One region of the Apilactobacillus intestinapis genome, then DNA from elsewhere that is predicted to be linked to it. Evidence: a T-box and tRNA genes for the amino acid it is inferred to sense, from the RefSeq annotation. Region 1 holds a T-box; the other holds one or more tRNA genes.
What was found. A T-box is a leader RNA that pairs with one kind of tRNA and senses whether it is charged. The one in region 1 lies ahead of ACOMA7_RS05490 (valine--tRNA ligase), so its partner is inferred to be a tRNA-Val.

Region 1 (3,264 bases):
GGTTAAAGAAACCGCCGTTGAAATGGTTAAATCCCAATTCAAAGACGGTATGACCTTTAAGATTGACACTCGTCGACAAGACAAGCATTTCCCAATGGACACTCACGACATTAACGATGCTCTAGGTGGATACATCTTGAGCAACGTTGATGGCATCAAGGTTCAAATGAAGAACCCTGACATCAAGTTAAGAGTTGAAGTTCGTATGAACGGTATCTTCTTATCGAGTGAAACCATTGACGGTGCCGGTGGATTACCTGTTGGTACTGGTGGACGTGCTACTATGATGCTTTCTGGTGGAATTGATTCACCGGTTGCAGCATACATGGGAATGAAACGTGGAGTGAAGTTAGATATGGTTCACTTCTACAGTCCTCCATACACAAGTGAACAAGCATTAGCTAAGGCAAAAGAATTAGCTGCTAAGTTAACTCGTTTTGGTGGTAACATTCAATTCATTCAAGTTCCATTTACCGAAATTCAAGAAGAAATTAAGGAAAAGGTTCCTGAAGGATACTTAATGACTATTCAACGTCGTATGATGTTAAGATTGGCCGCTAAGTTGACATTAGACAGACACTGTAAGGGTGTCTTCACTGGTGAATCACTAGGTCAAGTTGCATCACAAACTCTTGAAAGTATGATGGCAATCAATGACGTAACTACTGTTCCGGTATTGAAACCATTACTTTCAATGGATAAGACAGAAATCATTAAGGTTGCTGAAAGAATTGATACTTACGATCTATCAATTATGCCATTTGAAGACTGTTGTACAGTCTTTACTCCTCCTGCACCAAAGACTAAGCCTGATCTAGAAAAGACTAGAGCATGTGAAAAGTTAATTGATGTTGAAGGATTAATGCAACGTTCATTAGACAAAGTTAAGATTATCGACATTAAACCAGGGGAAGAATTCTTGAATGCTCAAGAAGATGTTTTCGCTGAATTACTATAATCTATAAAAAAGAGATCATCTTTATTGATGGTCTCTTTTCTTTTTGCTTGCAAATCAATCGTGTAAGTTGTATTTTAAATAACTAGCAACTACCAATTAAGGAGATTTATAACATGCAATTAAAATTTTTAGACAAACCAGTAGAAACAATTAAAGAACCAATGGATAAGGGACAAGCTCTACCAGATTTCAAAGTCCTAGATGCTAACAACAACGAATTCACTAACAAGGAATTAATTGGTAAGCCAGCATTGATTTTAACTGTTCCAGACGTTAACTCAAGAGTATGTAGTCTAGAAGCTAAGAAGTTCAACAGAAACGCTGACAAGTATGAAAATGTTGAATTCTACACGATTTCAAAGAACTCAGTTGAAGAACAAAAAGATTGGTGTGCAGCTAAGGGTGTTGAAAGCATGCATTTATTATCAGATGCTGACACAGACTTTGGTAACCAATCAGGTACTTACGTTAAGGAAATTGACGCATTAGCACGTATGGTTTTTGCCATCGATGCAAATGGTGAAATTGTTTACCGTCAAGTCGTAGAAGAAATTGGTTCACAACCAGATTTCAAAGAAGCTCTAGCAGTTGTTGAAAAATTAAACAAATAGAGTTGACGATTTTCCAAAAATTGTCTAATATAATCAATATAGATTACAAATGCGAAGATCAAGAGAGTAGTTTTGGTGATGAGTATCAGAGAAAAGATGATTAGGTGAGACATCTTTCCGTTATCAAAACGAAGGTAGCTTGTGAGCATTCATATTGATATTGATAATTTAGATATGAACGGGCCATCGTTAATTGGATTAAGAGAAAGTATTTTTTTAATGCTTTAAATTAGGTGGTACCGCGAGCACTTCGTCCTATTGGATGGAGTGCTCTTTTTATTTACTGGAGGGATGGACTATGGCAAAAGAAACTGAAATGTCTACAAAGTATGACCATGACGCCGTTGAATCAGGTCGTTATGAAAAATGGATAGAACAAGACGTTTTCAAACCAAGTGGTGACAAGAAGGCAAAACCTTATTCAATCGTTTTACCACCACCAAATGTTACTGGTAAGCTTCACTTAGGACATGCATGGGATACAACCTTACAAGACATGTTAATCAGACAAAAGAGAATGTTAGGATACGATACCCTATGGGTTCCTGGTATGGACCATGCTGGTATCGCTACTCAAGCTAAGGTTGAAGCTAAGTTAAGAGACCAAGGCGTTTCTCGTTACGATCTAGGTCGTGAAAAGTTTGTTGACAAAGTTTGGGAATGGAAAGATGAATACGCAGCAACTATCAAGAAACAATGGGCTAAGATGGGACTTTCACTTGATTACTCACGTGAACGTTTCACTTTAGACGATGGTTTATCAGAAGCTGTTCGTAAAGTCTTCGTTGATTTATACAACCAAGGTTTAATTTACCGTGGTGAATACATTATCAACTGGGATCCACAAGCACAAACTGCTTTATCAGATATCGAAGTTATTCATAAAGATGATAAAGGTGCTTTCTACCATGTTAAGTACCCATTTGTAGACGGGACTACTTTTGATGGTAAAGATTACATTGAAATTGCCACTACACGTCCTGAAACTATGTTTGGGGATGTTGCCGTAGCTGTTAACCCAAGTGATGAAAGATACAAAGACATCGTTGGTAAGAAGATTATGGTTCCTCTAGTACAAAGAGAAATCCCAATCATTGCTGACCAATATGTAGACCCTGAATTCGGTACTGGTATGGTTAAGATTACTCCAGCCCATGACCCTAATGACTTCAAGGTTGGTAACAGACATGACTTAAAACGTATTAACACTATGAATGGTGACGCAACTATGAACGAAAATGCCGGTAAGTACGTTGGTATGGATCGTTTTGATGCTAGAAAAGCAATGGTTGCTGATTTAGAAGACCAAGGTTACATGCTAAAGATTGACCCAATTGTTCACTCAGTTGGTCACTCAGAAAGAACCGGTGTTCAAGTTGAATCAAGACTTTCAACTCAATGGTTCGTTAAGATGCAACCACTAGCTGACCGCGCAGTTAAGAACCAATCAACTGATGATAAGGTTAACTTCGTGCCAGAACGTTTTGAAAACACATTTACTCAATGGATGGATAACATTCATGACTGGGTTATTTCAAGACAATTATGGTGGGGTCACAGAATTCCAGCATGGTACAACAAGCAAACAGGCGAAATGTACGTTGGAATGGAAGCTCCTAAGGATGCTGAAAACTGGGAACAAGATCCTGACGTTCTAGATACTTGGTTCTCATCTGCATTATGGCCATTCTCAAC
Region 2 (3,264 bases), on a different contig from region 1:
GACTTAGTAAGGTCAGTAGCAAGTGAGTCTAATGTAGGAGTAGTTCCATTGTTTCGAGCTGCTCTAGTTCCTGGTAGTGGAATGTTCTTTGAGTTTGAACTTGAATCGCCTGGGAATCCCATCTTGCGTAATAGCACCTTCTTTACGTCGTTTACTTCGACCACGTTTAGTGCCACTAGAATTCTAGCAGCTAAAGTGTCTGGAGTATCTAAGATGGCAAGTAATAAGTGTTCTGTTCCTATCTTAATTGCACCGTATTTCTTCGCAATTTGGCCAGATAAGGTCAAGATTGCTTCAGCCTTAGGTGAGTATGGTAGGTATGTGTCCTTGTCTGAATCGGTTAAGTTACCGTATCCAACCAAGATTTCCATTTCGCCTTTAATATCATCTTCGTGTACATCGCATTGCTTTAAGGCTGACTTTGCGATGCCGTTATCTTCCATAGATAAAGCTAGTAATAAGTGTTCTGTCCCAATCCCTTGGTGGCCAAACACTTTGGCTTGTTCTTGTGCCAAAATCAATACGTTCTTTGCGCTTGGAGTAAAAATGTTATCCATATCGTGCCTCACTTTCTAGCTTTTGTATCTTAAATGATCAAGTATTGCGACCATTATATTCGCTCTAATCTCATTTTCAAGTAGTTTGTTGCCAACGGCTAGTGTCTGCTTGTTAATAGATGCTAACACTAAATCGGCTTCATTGTCAGTAATTAGATCATTTAACACCAAAGTGTTGATAATTGCTTTACCCTCACGTTGTGTTAAATCGTCGCCAATGGCATTAATCAGCGTATCTAAAATATCTATATTATCAAGCAGCTTCACCTTTTCAATGCGGATATATCCACCGCCACCACGTTTACTTTCGACTACGTATCCATTTTGAATGGTAAACCTAGTCTTAATAACGTAGTTAATTTGTGATGGAACCACATCAAAATGGCTGGCAATATCAGATCTACTTATTTCGACTCTCTCGTCTTCAGCAATCATTTCCTTTAAATACTTCTCAATAATATCCGAAATATTCTTACCCTGCATAATACCACCTCTTTCTTTGACTAATTCTGACTATAATTATACGGACTTATATTGAAAATGCAAAGATTTTTAACGAAAAACAAAAAAGAGAAAACAAATTAATGTTTTCTCTTTTGGTTATATTATCGGGAAGACAGGATTCGAACCTGCGACCCCCTGGTCCCAAACCAGGTGCTCTACCAAGCTGAGCTACTTCCCGAAAATAAAAAAATGCACCCAGTAGGAGTCGAACCTACAACCTTCTGATTCGTAGTCAGACACTCTATCCAGTTGCGCTATGGGTGCATAATAGTATTAAATTATTGAAATGCCGAGGACCGGGATCGAACCGGTACGGTTATCACTAACCGCAGGATTTTAAGTCCTGTGCGTCTGCCAATTCCGCCACCCCGGCAGAACTATGCAAAAGCGGAAGACGGGATTCGAACCCGCGACCCCCACCATGGCAAGGTGATGTTCTACCACTGAACTACTTCCGCATAATGCCGACTAGATGATTCGAACACCCGACCTCTTCATTACTAGTGAAGCGCTCTAGCCAACTGAGCTAAGTCGGCAGCAATTATGCAAATTGCAAATGCGGGCGAAGGGATTCGAACCCCCACTTCCATAAGGAAACTAGAACCTAAATCTAGCGCGTCTGCCAGTTCCGCCACGCCCGCATGATTATATTAAAATGTATATGGCATAGAGCCAATGAGCCGTGGCAGGTTCGAACTGCCGACCCTCTGATTAAAAGTCAGATGCTCTACCGGCTGAGCTAACGGCTCATATGGAGGATACAGGGCTCGAACCTGTGACCTCCTGCTTGTAAGGCAGATGCTCTCCCAACTGAGCTAATCCTCCATGAGGTCTTCCAAGTTATCTCTTAACAAGACAACTATTTAATAATATCATTTCTTTCAAGTGATGTCAACAAGAAATTTTACTTAATTGTTGATATGACTTGCTTCTGAGCCGTTCTCTTTAACTCAACAAAAGATATTATATCTAAATTTCTGCTATCTGTCTACCCTTTTTTTCAAAAAAATAAAAAAGCGACAATCTTTCGATTATCGCTTTAGTTATAACTATTCAATTAGTCTTCTTTTTCGATCTTAGTCTTACCACCCATGTATGGTTGTAGTACTTCTGGAATGTTGATTGATCCATCTTCATTTTGGAAGTTTTCTAAGATAGCAGCTACAGTTCTACCAACAGCTAAGCCAGAACCGTTTAGAGTGTGAACATATTGTAGTTTACCATTTTCATCCCTGTATTGGATGTGTGCACGACGTGCTTGAAAATCAGTGGTGTTTGAACAACTTGAGATTTCACGGTAACGACCTTGAGCTGGCATCCATACTTCGATGTCATGAGTCATTGCAGCAGTGAAACTCATGTCACTAGTAGTTAATGTGATTACATGGTAAGGAATACCTAGCATCTTCAATAGATCTTCTGCATGTGCAGTAATGCTTTCTAGTGCATCCCATGATTGTTCAGGTTTAGTGAATTGAACCATTTCTACCTTATTGAATTGGTGTAGACGAATTAGACCTCTTGTGTCTCTTCCGGCACTACCAGCTTCTGATCTAAATGCTGGTGATAGTGCAGTGAACTTAACTGGTAGTTTGTCTGCATCCATTACTTCATCTCTGTAGTAGTTTACCAATGGAACTTCGGCAGTAGGAATCATTGTTAAATCACTGTCAGCAATTTCGAAACCGGCCTTTGTTTCCTTAAACTTAGGGAATTGACCAGTACCAAACATTGATGCTGAGTTTACCATGTATGGTGGTAATACTTCTTTATAACCAGCCTTAGCATTTTGGTCTAAGTAGAAGTTGTAAATAGCACGTTCTAGCTGTGCACCTGCACCCATGTAGTAAACAAAACGACTACCGGCAACCTTAGCACTTGCTTCGAAGTCTAAGATGCCTAACTTTTCACCTAAGTCCCAGTGATGTTTTGGTTCGAAGTCAAACTTACGTGGTTCACCGTATTTTCTTAGTTCAACGGCACCTTCTTCAGTCAAACTAACTGGAACGTCATCTGCTGGAATGTTTGGTAAGTGCGCCGCTAAGTCTTGTTGATCTTGTTCAACTTTTTCAAGTTGTTCATCTAATTCCTTAACTTCCTTACCTACTTGTTGCATTTCAGCGATGGCGTCAGCAGCGTCTTCCTTGTTACGCTTTGCTTCAGCAATTTTCTTTGATACTTCGTTCTTCTTAGCTTTTAATCC

Region 2: it has a tRNA-Val gene. The T-box ahead of ACOMA7_RS05490 (valine--tRNA ligase) is inferred to sense a tRNA for this amino acid. The anticodon was not compared.

Annotation. Positions count from the first base shown of each region.
Region 1 covers NZ_JBMHFD010000007.1:52,525-55,788, reverse strand. Annotated here, with positions in the region: gene thiI (tRNA uracil 4-sulfurtransferase ThiI) at 1-958, shown strand, start outside; gene ACOMA7_RS05495 (thiol peroxidase) at 1,072-1,569, shown strand; T-box leader at 1,615-1,830, shown strand; gene ACOMA7_RS05490 (valine--tRNA ligase) at 1,868-3,264, shown strand, end outside.
Region 2 covers NZ_JBMHFD010000004.1:51,128-54,391, reverse strand. Annotated here, with positions in the region: gene ACOMA7_RS04045 (ATP-dependent Clp protease ATP-binding subunit) at 1-557, opposite strand, end outside; gene ACOMA7_RS04040 (CtsR family transcriptional regulator) at 573-1,040, opposite strand; tRNA gene ACOMA7_RS04035 (tRNA-Pro) at 1,166-1,239, opposite strand; tRNA gene ACOMA7_RS04030 (tRNA-Arg) at 1,252-1,325, opposite strand; tRNA gene ACOMA7_RS04025 (tRNA-Leu) at 1,349-1,434, opposite strand; tRNA gene ACOMA7_RS04020 (tRNA-Gly) at 1,448-1,519, opposite strand; tRNA gene ACOMA7_RS04015 (tRNA-Thr) at 1,524-1,597, opposite strand; tRNA gene ACOMA7_RS04010 (tRNA-Leu) at 1,619-1,702, opposite strand; tRNA gene ACOMA7_RS04005 (tRNA-Lys) at 1,738-1,810, opposite strand; tRNA gene ACOMA7_RS04000 (tRNA-Val) at 1,814-1,886, opposite strand; gene serS (serine--tRNA ligase) at 2,119-3,264, opposite strand, start outside.